Regions from separate parts of the Isoptericola sp. GX10416 genome, predicted to be linked through region 1. Evidence: riboswitches for the same ligand, from Rfam matches in the RefSeq annotation. Region 1 holds a riboswitch; each other region holds the start of a gene.
What was found. A riboswitch is a leader RNA that binds a small molecule or an ion and turns the genes downstream of it on or off. The one in region 1 is predicted to bind cyclic di-AMP.

Region 2: another riboswitch for cyclic di-AMP. It lies ahead of ACWAT2_RS19000 (M15 family metallopeptidase); the one in region 1 lies ahead of ACWAT2_RS12730 (C40 family peptidase).
Region 3: another riboswitch for cyclic di-AMP. It lies ahead of ACWAT2_RS09030 (M15 family metallopeptidase); the one in region 1 lies ahead of ACWAT2_RS12730 (C40 family peptidase).

The regions. Positions count from the first base shown of each region.
Region 1 covers NZ_JBWPVO010000008.1:61,663-66,432, forward strand. Annotated here, with positions in the region: gene serC (phosphoserine transaminase) at 56-1,183, opposite strand; gene ACWAT2_RS12725 (iron-dependent transcriptional repressor DtxR) at 1,286-1,984, shown strand; cyclic di-AMP (ydaO/yuaA leader) riboswitch at 2,136-2,291, shown strand; gene ACWAT2_RS12730 (C40 family peptidase) at 2,294-3,085, shown strand; cyclic di-AMP (ydaO/yuaA leader) riboswitch at 3,347-3,537, shown strand; gene ACWAT2_RS12735 (C40 family peptidase) at 3,538-4,359, shown strand; gene ACWAT2_RS12740 (universal stress protein) at 4,514-4,770, shown strand, end outside.
Region 2 covers NZ_JBWPVO010000023.1:13,624-18,393, forward strand. Annotated here, with positions in the region: gene glmS (glutamine--fructose-6-phosphate transaminase (isomerizing)) at 1-1,695, shown strand, start outside; gene ACWAT2_RS19000 (M15 family metallopeptidase) at 1,705-2,565, opposite strand; cyclic di-AMP (ydaO/yuaA leader) riboswitch at 2,565-2,717, opposite strand; gene ACWAT2_RS19005 (LLM class flavin-dependent oxidoreductase) at 2,869-3,849, shown strand; gene ACWAT2_RS19010 (VOC family protein) at 3,878-4,612, opposite strand; gene ACWAT2_RS19015 (arginine deiminase) at 4,754-4,770, shown strand, end outside.
Region 3 covers NZ_JBWPVO010000004.1:273,506-278,275, reverse strand. Annotated here, with positions in the region: gene ACWAT2_RS09040 (DUF305 domain-containing protein) at 68-682, shown strand; gene ACWAT2_RS09035 (F510_1955 family glycosylhydrolase) at 749-1,687, shown strand; cyclic di-AMP (ydaO/yuaA leader) riboswitch at 1,870-2,026, shown strand; gene ACWAT2_RS09030 (M15 family metallopeptidase) at 2,259-3,005, shown strand; gene ACWAT2_RS09025 (NADH-quinone oxidoreductase subunit A) at 3,138-3,479, shown strand; gene ACWAT2_RS09020 (hypothetical protein) at 3,488-4,555, shown strand; gene ACWAT2_RS09015 (complex I subunit 1 family protein) at 4,548-4,770, shown strand, end outside.

The sequences.
Region 1 (4,770 bases):
GCGAGATATGTCGGGAAGGCTAGCAGGAGAGCGGGTGAAATTCTCGCTCAGTAGATCACGCGAGGCGGTCGACGAGATAATCTACGCAGTTGACCAGTGCCTCGACGTCGGACGGTTCCACCGCGGGGAACATCCCGACCCGGATCTGGTTGCGGCCCAGCTTGCGGTACGGGAAGACGTCGAGCACCCCGTTGTCCCGCAGGTGTCCGACGACGGCGCTCGCGTCGACCGCGGCGTCCAGGTCGATCGTCCCCACCACGGTGGACCGCTCCGCCGGATCTTCGACGAACGGGGTCGCCCAGTCGCGGGACCCCGCCCAGCCGTAGAGGATCTCGGCGGAGCGGGCGCAGCGCGCCGTCGACCACGCGAGCCCGCCCTGGCCGAGGATCCACTCGACCTGGTCGGCGAGCATCACGAGCGTGCCGACCGCCGGGGTGTTCAGCGTCTGGTCCTGCCGCGAGTTCGCCAGTGCCGTCGTCAGCGACAGGAACTCGGGCACCCAGCGGCCGCCGCCGGACGGCTCGACCTCGGCGGCCCGCTCGATCGCGGCCGGGCTGCACAGCGCGAGCCACAGGCCGCCGTCGGCCCCGAAGGCCTTCTGCGGGCCGAAGTAGTACACGTCCGTCTCACGGACATCCACGGGCAGGGCGCCCGCGCCCGACGTCGCGTCCGTCAGGAGGAGCTGGTCGCTCCCCGCCGGCCGGCGAACCGGCGCCATCGCACCCGTCGACGTCTCGTTGTGGGGAGAGGCATAGACGTCCACGGCGTCCGACGGCGCGAGGTACGCCACGCTCCCCGGTGCGGCCTCGACGACCTCCGGGTCGGTCAGGAACGGTGCACGGCGCGTCGAAGCCGCGAACTTGGCGCCGAACTCGCCGAACGTCGCGTGTTGGGCCCGCTCACGGACGAGAGACGCCGTCGCCACCTCCCAGAACGCCGTCGACCCCCCGTTGCCCAGCACGACCTCGTAGCCGTCGGGAAGGTCGAAGAGGTCCGCGAGGCCCGCGCGCACCCGGCGGACCAGGTCCTTCACGGCAGGCTGCCGGTGCGAGGTGCCGAGCACGGGCCGGGCCGGGTCCCCGGCCGCACCCAGAGCCATGACCTGAGCCGTGCGAACCTTCGACGGACCGGAGCCGAACCGGCCGTCCGACGGCAGCAGCGACGAGGGGATCTGCAGGGTCATGAGGGCTCCGTGGCTCGTGGTGTGTCCGTTCGCACGTGCGAGGACGTTCGAACGGTGACGTGTGCGAATAGACTAGGCCCGGGCCTCAAGACGGGAGTGGACGTGACCGACCTGATCGACACCACCGAGATGTACCTCAAGACGATCTACGAGCTCGGTGAGGAGGGCATCACGCCGCTCCGTGCACGGATCGCGGAGCGCCTCGGTCACTCGGGGCCCACGGTCTCGCAGACGATCGCGCGGATGGAGCGGGACGGCCTGGTGATCGTCACGGGCGACCGCCACCTCGAGCTCACGGACGACGGCAGGTCGAAGGCGACCCGCGTCATGCGCAAGCACCGGCTGGCGGAGCGGCTCCTCACCGACGTCATCAAGCTGGACTGGGAGCACGTCCACAACGAGGCGTGCCGCTGGGAGCACGTCATGAGCGACCTCGTCGAACGGCGCCTCGTCACACTCCTCGACCACCCGCACCACGACCCCTACGGCAACCCGATCCCGGGACTGTCCGAGCTGGGCGAGCAGTACGAGGACGTGCCGTTCCTCGACGGCGTGCAGTCGCTGCCGACCTTCCTGCGGGGCGGCTCCGACGAGGTGACGGTCGTGCTGCAGCGCATCGCCGAGCCCGTCCAGGTCGACGACGAGTTCCTCGCACGGCTGGCGAAGGTCGGGCTGCTGCCTGGCACGCGCGTCCAGGCGAGAGCGATCGGCGACTACTACGCCGTGCAGGCCTCGGGCGCCGACGAGGGCCTCGAGCTGCCCGAGGACCTCGCCAAGCACCTGTTCGTCGCGGCGCGCTGAACGCTTCGGGAGCCTCCTGCGGGGGCGCCCGGCGTGCCCGTGATCGGAACGTGACATCGCCAGCCGGGTCGGGTACGGTCGGACACGCTCGCGGGAGATTCCTCCGGCGAGTACCGGGACGGACGCCTAACCCTGCCGCCGTCCTGGTTTCCACGGATGACCGCTGGCAGGAGCGGGGGACCCACTTTCGGGCACCGGAGACGGTGTCCTTGGGGTGAAGTCGTCGAGAGCGCGAGTTCTCGGTGGCCGGGTGTTTTCTCCCACCCGAACCCGACAGCTGACCTCGTAGGCGACAAGGAGAGGTTGAACGTGACTGCTCGCACCACGCGTGGCAAGCACCGTGCCGCACGCCGTCCCGTGCTGGCTGCACCGTCCGCGGCTGCCGGCCGTCGGGCCGCCGTCGTCGCCACCGCCGGCGGCCTGCTCGTCTCGACCATCGGCGGCGCCACCGCGGCGCAGGCCGCTCCGGTCGACAACGACGCGGCGAACAAGCTCAGCACCGTCGACCTCGGCGCGCTGACCGACCAGGCTCGGACGGCCCTCGAGGCGGCCCCTGTGGTCACCGTGGACGCCGACGCCAAGGTCTCCGTCGAGAAGATCACGCCCAAGGTCGCCAAGGCGGCCGAGATCAAGGCGGCACCCGAGCCGGAGCCGGAGCCCGTCCGCGAGGTCGCGCCGTCCCGCTCGGGCGAGCGCACCGCCGTCGAGTCGAGCAGCAGCACCGAGTCGTCGTCGTCCTCCTCGACGGCAGACGCGCCGGCCTCGGCCAACGGGTCGAACATCATCTCGATCGCTTCGCGCTACGTGGGTGTCCCATACGTCTCCGGCGGCACGACGCCGTCCGGCTTCGACTGCTCCGGCTTCACCTCGTACGTCTATGCGCAGGCCGGTATCACGCTGTCCCGCTCCTCCTCGGAGCAGCGCTACGCAGGCACGGTCGTGTCGCGCGCGAACGCTCAGCCGGGTGACCTCATCTGGACCCCGGGCCACATCGGCATCTACGCCGGCGGCAACACCCAGATCGATGCCCCCCGTCCGGGCAAGACGATCCAGTTCCGCAACATCTGGCAGTCGAACCCCACGTTCATCCGCGTGGGCTGACACTCCCGCCACGCCGACCGAGACCCCATCGCGCATCTGCGCGGTGGGGTCTTGTCGCGTCCGGGGCTCCAGGGGGCGCAGGGCGCCCGTCGTCGCTCGTGCGGGGACGTGTCCGGGGAGCGTGAGCGCGGGCGTCTGCGGGGCGTCCAAGGGGTTCCGGAGGTGCGCTGCGGCCTGCGTCGCACATCACCGTGACCTAAACGTGACATGTCCGCTCGGATCCGCTACCGTTTCCACGTCCGGTAGAGCACTCTTCCGGATCCTGATCGGACGCCGAGTCCTGCCACCGGTCAGGGAACCAAGACCGCCGGCAGGAGCGGGGGACCCACTTCCGGGCATCGGAGACGGTGTCCTTGGGGTGAAGCCGCACAGTGCGCAAGTACCGTGCGGCCGGGTGATTTCTCCCACCCGAACCCGACAGCTGACCTCGTAGGCGACAGGAGAGGGAACACGTGAACGCACCATCCAGGACGCGCGGCAAGCACCGTGCCGCACGCCGTCCGATGCTGGCTGCGCCGTCCGCGGCTGCCGGCCGTCGGGCCGCCGTCGTGGCCACCGCTGGTGGCCTGCTCGTCTCGACCATCGGTGGCGCCACCGCAGCACAGGCCGCCCCGGTCGACAACGACGCGGCCAACAAGCTCAGCACCGTTGACCTCGGCGCGCTGACCGACCAGGCTCGCACGGCCCTCGAGGCGGCCCCCGTCGTCACCGTGGACGCCGAGGCCAAGGTCTCCGTCGAGAAGATCACGCCCAAGGTCGCCAAGGCGGCCGAGATCAAGGCGGCACCCGAGCCGGAGCCGGAGCCCGTCCGCGAGGTCGCGCCGTCCCGCTCGTCCGAGCGCACCGCCGTCGACACCAGCACGACGAGCGCCGACACCTCGGCTGCGAGCACTGAGTCCGCAGCGGCCCCCGCCGCGGACGGCTCGCGCGGCTCGCAGGTCGCCTCGATCGCCGCCCGGTACATCGGCACCAAGTACGTGGTCGGTGGCGCCTCGCCGTCCGGGTTCGACTGCTCGGGCCTGGTGACCTACGCCTACGCCCAGGTCGGCGTGACGTCGCTGCCGCGTTCGTCCAGCCAGATCCGTAGCTCGTCCGCCACCACCGTGGTGTCGCGCGCCGAGGCGCAGCCCGGTGACCTCATCTGGTCGCCCGGTCACATCTCGATCTACATCGGCAACGGCCAGCAGATCGAGGCCACGCGCCCGGGCGGATGGACGGTCCGCCAGAGCAGCCTGTGGCAGTCCAGCCCGGTGTTCCTGCGAGTCACCGGCTGAGGCTGCTGCCGAGCAGGACCCTCGACGCCCCGACGTTCCCCGTGGACGTCGGGGCGTCGTGCGTCCTCTTTGCTACACCTTGCGGGCGTCTTTCGTTACCCTTGAAGCAAGGTGGCTCCGGACGGTGAGGTCCGGACATGACGGGAGGCGCGACATGACACGTCCAGAGGTCGTCCTAGTGGGAGTCGACGGCTCGACCGCGAGCCTGCACGCCCTGGACTGGGCCGCGGCGTACGCCCAGCGGGTCGGATGGGGGCTGCACATCGTGTGCAGCTACTCGCTGCCCTCCTTCACGGCGGCGTCGCTCGACGGCGGATACGCGGCACTCGACGACACGGCGATCGCCGAAGGTGCCAAGGCAGTGCTCGCGGAGGCCGAGGCGCGGGTCGCACCGCTCGGCGTCCCGGTGCA
Region 2 (4,770 bases), on a different contig from region 1:
GTCCGCGCGCAGGGCCGCGTGCGGGACCTCGAGGCCGCGCTGCCCGCGCGCCTCGCCGGCACCACCGGCATCGGCCATACCCGCTGGGCCACCCACGGCGAGCCCAGCGAGCGCAACGCCCACCCGCACACGTCGTTCGACGGCCGCGTCCACGTGGTCCACAACGGGATCATCGACAACTTCGCGACGCTGCGCAGCCGCCTGGCCGACGACGGCGTCGAGCTCACCTCCGACACCGACACCGAGGTGGTCGCCCACCTGGTGGCGCGCGAGCTCGCGACCGGCCTGAGCCTCGAGGACGCGGTGCGTGGCGCCGTCGGGCAGATCGTGGGCACCTACGCCCTCGCCGTGCTCGACGTCCAGACGCCCGAGCGCGTCGTGGTGGCGCGCAACGGCTCGCCGCTGCTGCTCGGCGTGGGCGACGGCGAGATGTTCGTCGCATCGGACCCGGCGGCGATCGTGCGGCACACCAGCCAGGTCGTGCTGCTGGACGACGGCGACTTCGCCACCGTCACCGCGGACGGCTTCCACAGCTTCACCGCCGGCGAGGAGCGGACGGCGCGTGCCGCCGTCACGATCGACCTCACCGTGGAGGAGCTGGAGCTCGGTGGGCACGACCACTTCATGCACAAGGAGATCCACGAGCAGCCGGAGTCGGTGGAGCGGATGCTCACCGGGCGCCTCGACGACCGCTTCGGCACCGCCAAGCTCGCCGGCCTCAACCTCGAGCCGCGGGACCTGCGCCGCTTCGAGCGCGTCAAGGTGCTGGGCTGCGGGTCCGCCTACTACGTCGGCCAGCTCGGGGCCTCGATGATCGAGGACCTGGCGCGCATCCCCGCCGACGCGGAGCCCGCCAGCGAGTTCCGCTACCGCAACCCCATCATCGAGCCGAGCACGCTCTACGTGGTGGTGAGCCAGTCCGGCGAGACGGCCGACACGCTCTTCGCCGTCCGCGAGGTGCAGCGCAAGGGCGGCACCGTCGTCGGCCTCGTCAACGCCGTGGGCTCGTCCATCGCGCGGGAGGTCGACGGCGGCATCTACCTGCACGCCGGACCCGAGGTCGCGGTGGCCTCCACCAAGGCGCTGACGCACATGTCGATCGGGTTCGCGCTGCTGGCGCTCACCCTCGGGCGCGTGCACGACCTGTCGTTCGCCGACGGCCGGCGCATCATCGCCGGGCTGCGGGCGATCCCCGGCCAGATCGCCGAGATCCTCGCCGGCGAGGAGTCGCTCGCCGCCGCGGCCAAGGAGCTCTCGACGGCGCCGAGCCTGTTCTTCGTCGGTCGCGTCCGGGGCTACCCGGTGGCGCGCGAGGGCGCCCAGAAGTTCAAGGAGATCACCTACCGGCACGCCGAGGCGTACCCGACGAGCGAGCTCAAGCACGGCCCCCTCGCTCTCATCAGCCCGGAGCTGCCCTCGGTCGCGATCATCCCGGACGACGACCTCGTCGAGCGGAACATCACCGCGGCCCAGGAGATCCGGGCGCGTGGCGGCGCTGTCGTCGCGATCACGCACCCGGGCGTCGAGCTCGGGAACGCGGCGACGGCGCGCATCGAGGTGCCGCGCAACGAGGTCGAGCTCGACCCGATCCTGCTGACCATCCCCACCCAGCTGCTCGGCTACCACGCGGCCGTGGCGCTGGGCGAGGACGTCGACCGGCCGCGCAACCTCGCGAAGTCCGTCACCGTGGAGTGACGCGACCCGTCACGCGGCGGGGGAGAACTCCCAGTGCCACGGCTCGTAGGGTCCCGCACCGCCCTGGCGTGCCCAGGCCGGGTTGGTCCACCCCGCCGCGGGGCCGTGCTCGGCGAGCCAGGCCCAGCGGTCGCCGGCGTACGACTCCGGGCAGATGTCGACCGCGAGGCCCCAGCCGTGGTTGGAGGTGCCCGGGGTGGCCGCGAGGCCGGGCTTCTGCCCCTTGAGCACCACCTGCTGGTCGTAGCTGCGGTAGCCGTCGGTGATGCACATCTGCTCGCCGAACTGCTCGGTGTACGCGTCGTTCAGCGCGGCGAGAGCGGTCGCGGCGTCGGCGCGCAGGAGCACGGCGCCGGCCCACGGCGCGCAGAGGTCGGCCGTGGAGAGGCGGCCGTTGCTGCCCTGCGGGTCGATGCTCGGGTCGCAGCCCGGCGGCGGGACCTGCTCGTCCGGCGCGGCCGGGGCGGGGTCGGCCGGCACGATCTCGATCGAGTCCCGGTCGACGCGGTCGCCGTCCCGGGACACCTTGGCCTCCCGGTCGACGACGATCGCGACGCCGGACCGGGCGGCCGTGCCGGACCTGGAGGCCGACCGGTCGGAGCGCTCGGCGACCGCCCGTTCGGCGGCGGCGAGGGCCGCGGGATCGAGGGTCGTGGTCCCGGTCCCCTCGGCGTTGGCCTCCTCCGGCAGGACGGCCGGGGCGACGACGGCGGACGCCGTGGCGAGCGCGAGGGCGAACCCGGCGCCGACCTTCCCGGGACGTGGTGCCAGTCGTGCCGCCGGTCGCGGGGTCGTGCGTGAAGCGCGGGAGGCGCGGGGCTGGGGCTCGGCGAAGTGCCGGCCACGGCGTGCGCGGGTGGAGCGGGTCATCGTCATCTCCTGGCGCCTTCGGGGTTAGCTGTCGGATTCGGGTCGGAGACTGACCCGGCCGCCGCGCGCTGCGCGGTCGGCTTCACCCCAAGGACGCCGTGGCGCCCGTCGTTGGTTCCCCCGCCCCGTGTCTGTTTCGGTCGACGACGCACGGTGACAGGGCTCGGCGCCCGTGCGACGTGCCTCGCGGCGTGGCGAGGCATGCAGAAACGTACCGCGCGGAGGCACCGATTGTCACGAACGCGTAACAGCATGTCCGGCGCTGGCATGATCGCGGGTGAGCCCGACGACGAAGGAGACCACGTGGCACCCTCCGAGACGACGACGGAACGTGCGGTCGGGGTGATGCTGCCCCGGGACCTGCCGGCCGGGGACGTCCTCGACTTCGCCCGGCGTGCCGACGCGCACGGCTTCGACGAGCTCTGGGTGGTCGAGGACCTCGGGTTCCGCGGGGGCACGGCGCAGGCGGCGGCGGTCCTCGCGGCGACCGAGCGGATCCGGGTGGGGGTCGGCGTCCTGCCCGCCGCAGCGCGGAACCCGGCGTTCACGGCGATGGAGGTCGCCACCCTGGGCCAGCTCTTCCCGGGCCGGGTCGACGTCGGCCTGGGGCACGGCATGCCGGGCTGGATGCGGTCCGCGGGGGCGTGGCCCAGCAGCCCGCTCACGCTGCTCGAGGAGCACCTGCGCGCTGTCCGCGCGCTGGTGCGGGGTGACGTCGTCGAGCTCGACGGGACCGCTCGCTACGTCGCGCTGGACGGCGTGCGGCTGGAACCCGCCGTCGTCCCCACGACGACCCCCCGCGTGCTGGCGGGCGTGCGGGGGCCGCGGTCCCTCGCGCTGGCCGGGCGGCAGGCGGACGGCACCGTCCTCGCGGAGCCGTGCGCCCCCGCGTACGTCCGGGCCGCGCTCGGCCACGTCGCCGCCGCGGGCCCGCACCGGGTCGTCACCTACGACGTCGCGGCGGTCGACGACGACGCGGCGCGTGCGCGGGACACGGCACGTCCCGGGCTGGAGTGGATCGGGGAGCCCGACTGGGACCCGCACGTCGCGCCGCTGCCGTTCGCCGAGGAGTTCCGGGCGCTGCGCCGCCGAGCGGGTTCGCGGGCAGAGTTCGTCCGGGACCTGCCGGACGAGTGGCTCGACGACCTCGCGCTGGCCGGGACGCCCGCGCAGGTGCAGGGCGGTGTCGCGGCCCGGTGGGACGCCGGGGCGTCCTGCGTGGTCATGATCCCCGTCGGCCCGGACCCGACGGCGGCTCTCGACGCGCTCGCACGGGTGCTCTGAGACCGGGCGTCGACGGGCCGGGGTCGCCTCAGCCCCGCCCCAGGACGCAGAAGTCGTTGCCCTCGATGTCCGCGAGGCAGACCCAGGGCACGTCGCCCTGGCCGACGTCGGCGTCCGTGGCGCCCAGCGACCGCAGCCGCTCCACCTCGGCGGCCTGGGAGTCGCCGGGGTACGGCAGCAGGTCCAGGTGCACGCGGGTCCAGGCGGTCTCCGCGGGCGTGCGGACCAGCTCCAGGTAGGGGCCGACGTCCTGGGGGGCGCGCAGCCGGGCGTGGTCGTCGGAGACCTCGTGGACCTTCCAGCCCGTCGCCTCGCCCCAGAACCGAGCCATGGCGCGCGGGTCGGCGCAGTGGACCACCACGGCGGCGATCGGGCCGGTGTCCTGGTAGAGCGGCCGCGGCTCCAGCACGCAGAACACGTTGCCCTCCGGGTCGGCGAGCACGGTCCACGGCACGTCGCCCTGGCCGATGTCCGCCGGCTGCGCCCCGAGGTCGCGCAACCGCGCGACGAGCTCCGCCTGGTGGGCCTGCGACGTCGTGGCGAGGTCGAGGTGCGCGCGGTACCGCACGGTCTCGGGGTCCGGGACCCGGACGACGTCGACGCAGACGGCGGAGGGGTCCGGCCAGTCGAAGCCCGGCGGCTCGACGTTGGCCACCCCGGGGCCCTCGCTGTCGAGGCTCCAGCCGAGCGCGTCGGCCCAGAACCGCCCGAGCGCCGCCTCGTCGCGGGCCTTGAAGTTCACCTGCACGAGCTGGAGTGCCATGGCGCCCGAGCCTACCCACGGAGGGCAGCGGTCGTCAGGGTGCGAGGCCCATCCGCGCCTGCCAGGATCGCGAAGAACGGGTGCCCGACGGCGCTGCACGCCGCGGCCGAGCAGGCGGGACGGCGGGAGCGAAGGAGAAGCATGAGTGCAGGAGCGAG
Region 3 (4,770 bases), on a different contig from region 1:
TCGACCGTTTCGCCCCTCTCTGGGGGCATGTGTGGTTGCTGAGTACCGAGTTGAGAGGTCCATTTTCATGAAGTTCAAGCGTGTGTTTGCGCCAGCGATCGCGCTGGCGGCCGTCGTGAGTCTCGCGGCGTGCTCGAACGACGACGACTCTGGGCACGACATGGCGTCGATGCCCTCCGCGACCGAGATCGAAGAGCAGGAGAGCTCAGCGCAGGGCGACTTGTTCAACCAGCAAGACATGATGTTCGCCCAGATGATGGTTCCCCACCACGAGCAGGCGATCGAGATGTCCGACGTCATCTTGGTCAAGGACGGCGTCGACCCCCAGGTCGTCGACCTGGGGAACCAGATCAAGGGCGCACAGGGCCCCGAGATCGAGCAGCTGAGCACCTGGCTCGAGGAATGGGGATCACCGATGGCTGAGTCCGGCTCGATGGATCACGGGTCCATGGACGGGATGATGGGCGAAGAGGACATGCAGGCTCTGCAGGACGCGCAGGGTGCCGAGGCAGGGCGGCTGTTCCTTGAGCAGATGATCGTTCATCACCAGGGTGCCATCGAGATGGCGCAGGTCCAGATGGACGAGGGCCGACACGATGACGCTGTCGCGATGGCGCAGCAGATCGTCGAGACCCAGCAGGCGGAGATCTCCACCATGGAAGACCTACTCGCCTCGATGTGACCCTCTGCCCGTGGGGGTGCGCATGACGGCGCACGCCCCGCGGGCTCTTGCCGAAGGACTGCCTTGATGAACTTTGCCCTGATGAGACGGCGGAGCAGGTGGGCAGCAGCGGCAGCCGTGCTGCTGTTGGCTGCCTGCACCACCACCCCACCACCGACGCCTACCGCTACGACGCCGGCAACCCAGGACTTGCCTGACTTCAGGCATGTGCACGACGTCCAGGTCGCCAGGACCGACCACACCATCTTGATCGCGACCCATACCGGCGTCTGGACCATCACCGACCCGTTCCGGGACGAGCCCGGACAGCTCGAGCGGGCCGGCGAGGGTCGCCAGGACACGATGGGCATGACCCTCGCTGTCGATGGCACCGTCTACGCCTCTGGTCACCCCGCTCCCGGGGAATATCCGGACCTCAAGTCGCCCAATCTCGGGCTGATGCGCAGCACCGACGGCGCCGCCACCTGGGAGCAGGTCTCCCTCACCGGTGAAGTCGATTTCCACGCGCTGAGCACAGCGACGACCAGTGGCGGCGCCGTGCGCGTCGTCGGTCTGGACTCGGCTACCTCACGGCTGCTGATCAGCGATGACTCCGGGCAGAGCTGGACGCCTGGCGCGACCGTGGAGGCCCGCGACGTGCACGTCATGGGCGCCGCCCCGGACACCATCGTCGCCGCCACGCCCGCGGGACTGCAGTTGAGCCGTGACGGTGGGCGGACCTTCACCCTGGACCGGGATGCGCCACGCCTCGTACTCGTCGATGCCGGGCTGGGCGGGACCTTGGTCGGGATCGACCCCCAGGGCGTCGTCTGGACCGGCTCACCCGGCTCCGAGGACTGGACCGAGCACGGCAGCACGCCCAGCGGGTTCCAGGCCATGACGTACGTGCCCGACGACAGCCCCGGCAACCAGCCATGGATCCTCATCGCCACGGACACCGGCCTGCTCACCAGCCGTGACCTGGGTGCCAGTTGGGATCCGGTGCTTGGCCAGGAGGCCGGGTGACACCGTGATCGCGGCTACCACAGCCACGAGCACACATACCCGGAGGCGCATCCGGGATCTCGGCGGAAGCCGTCGCCAGACTCGGGCCTCGTTATCTATCCGTGACATTCGGTGCGTCGTCCGGTACGTTCTGTCCATCTCACGATCGTGGGGTGCACGGGCGGGCGTCGAGCCCTGCCGCCGTCGCGTGCTCGTCGAGGTTCGGCAGGGACGGGGGAACCACTTTCGGGCGCCGCAGGTCGGCGTCCTTGGGGTGAAGCCATGCGAGCGATCTCGCTGGCCGGGTCAGTCTCCGACCCGAACCCGACAGCTAACCTCGCAGGCGCCAGGAGATGTCGATGCCTGTTTACCTGTGCGCTGGTCCGGTAGCCGATCTCAAGCCTGCCCGGGGCCGACTGCTCTGTGATGGCCTCGCATGAGGCACGGCTACACGAGTCCTGTTGAGTCCCGGCGGGTTCGTCGAGCTCAGTCGACCCGCAGCCGCACGAGACGTGGTCGCCATACAGAGGCTCGCCCGCGGAGCGCGCTCGCCGGCGCCCGCCTCCTTGGCGGCGGCCTCGGTGTTGCCGCCATGGTCGCTGCGACGGCTGCCTTCGCGATCACTACCGGCGAGTCCCGGGACGCCCATGCCGACGCTTTCGGGCAGGGGCCCGACGCCCGGGCGCAGGAAGCCAGCAAGGGCAAGCCGGTGGCCGCAGCTCCCCCGGTCGTTGTCGACCGGTCCGCCAAGGTCTCCAGGGCCGGGGAACGACCGAAGATCAAGATCGAGCCGGCTCCGGAACCGGAGCCGACCCCGCCGCCGCAGGTGGAGCCGGACGAAGCCCCGCAGCACGACCATGGCGAGCCTCAGAACCACGATGCGTCTGGCGATGCGGCGATGCCCCCTGGCTGCGACGTCACAGTTCAGCAGGGGTTGGCCAACGGTCAAGTCCCTGTCGACCAGCTGTGCTCGCCCTGGGACGGTGCGGCGCAGATGCGCGCGGACGCAGCCCAGTCGCTGGCCCAGCTGAATGAGGCCTACCTCGCCAGGTTCGGCGAGGCCATGTGCATCTCGGACGGCTACCGGTCCTACGACCAGCAGGTCGCGACCAAGGCGGCCAAGGGCTACCTCGCAGCCACGCCGGGTACCTCCAACCACGGCTGGGGCCTCGCGGTCGACCTGTGCGCCGAGACTTATGCCGGGGAGCGGTGGGACTGGCTCGCAGGCCAGGCGCAGACCTCCGGCTGGGACAACCCCGACTGGGCGAGGGCCGGCGGCTCGAAGTACGAGCCGTGGCATTGGGAGTTCGTCGACGCGGTCGCGGCACAAACCCCCTGAGCCGGCGCCCGCGCCGTGGATGAGCACGGCCTCGCAAATGGCACGGGGGTTGCCGAGATGCTGACACATCCGGTTCTCGGCATCGTGGGGAGCCATAGCCGAAGGTGACGTGCCGATGCGAGGGAGGCACCTGTGGTCGCGCTGGGTGGGCTGGCTCTGGGCATCGGGCTCGTGCTGATCGGGCTGCGGGTGGCTGCGATGGCGCTGGCCGTCGCGCAGACGCCCGCCATGAGCCTGCCTTTCGAGTCGGGCAACCTCCCAGCCCAGCACGCCGTCTCGCGGTTCCACGTGCGCTGGTACGCCCTGTGCGTGCTGTTCCTCGCCTTCGACATGGAGATGATCTTCATGTACCCGTGGGCGGTGGTGGTCGCCCAGACGGGGGCAACGTCCGTGATCGAGATGTTCGGGTTCCTCGCGGTCCTGCTGGTCGGTGTCGTCTACGCCTGGCGGGAGGGCGCGTTGCGATGGGTCTGAGAGGGCGGGTGGCCCGGTTCGCTCTGGCGCGACCTCATGTGCTGGTCGTGGTGGCGCCTGACGGGCGTGGGGTCGGGAGCGTCGTCGAATCCGTGCTGCTGCGCCGCGGCTGGCCCTTGGCGCGTTCCCCTGCGGATGCCGACCTGCTGGTCGTCGCGGGCAGCCCTGGGCCGGAGCTCGCGGCCGCCGTGGAGGTGCTCTGGGCCCAGGTGCCGGCACCACGGTCGCACGTACACCTCGCGACGGCGTCGGACCTGGACGCCCGCCTGGACGCGGCGGTTCGCCACCTCCTGGCGTGGGAGGCGCAACGATCCGACGCCGGGCCCGCAGACCCGTGGGTGGGCCGGGGGCCGGACGCGGACACCGACCGACACGCCGATCACGAGGGGCCCACAAGCGGCGAGGGCCACGACCACGACGACATGGACGTCGCCGGGCTGCCCATGGCGTCCTCGGCGCCAGACCGGGACGGGCTCGAGCTTGAGACGTTGCACGTGACCTTGGGCCCTTGGTTGCCCGGGTGGCCCGACGGTCTGGTCGTCGAGGCGTCGATGCAGGGCGACGTGCTGTCCGATGTCGGGGTGCGCTGGGCCGACGACGCGCACCCCTGGACAGCCGGTCCGCAACAGTGTGCGCTGGACGCGCTGGTCCGGCTGCTCACGCTGACCGGGCCCGCCCCCGTCCTGCAGCGGTGGCGTGAGACTCGCGCGGCGGTCCGCGAGCAACGGCCCGGAGCCGCGGCGCACGCCGCTCGGTCGGCGCGCCGGCTCGCGCGTTCCCGGGTGTTGGCCTGGTCGCTGCGCGGCGTGCCGGCCCCGGCCGGGACGGACGTCGCGGAGTGCCTGCACCGCTGGTGCGACGTGCTGAGCGAGAGCCCTCCGCCGGACGCGCGCAGCCCGGTCGTCGGTCCGCAGGAGCTGGCAACGACACTCCAGGGTGCGGAGCTTGCCGGCGCCCGCCTCGCCGTGGCGAGCGTCGTCGTCGGTCCGGGACACGCCCTGGCGCACGACGACGCTGGGGACGGCGCCGCGCACGTCGAGCCGGCACGAGGCCACCACGGGGGCGGACATGACTGATCCGACCACCTGGACCTCGGTGTGGGCCGGGCTCGTCGTGGTGGTCGGCGCGCTGCTGCTCGGACTGTTCTTCGCAGGGCTCGACGCTGCGGCTCGCGCCGGGTTCCGCCCCGGGTTCCGCCCCGGGTTCCGCGCCGGGCCCGGGCCGGACGCGGCCGCACCCGTGCGTGCAGGGACGCGGCTGTTGCTGGGTCGGCGGCGCACCACCTTGGCTC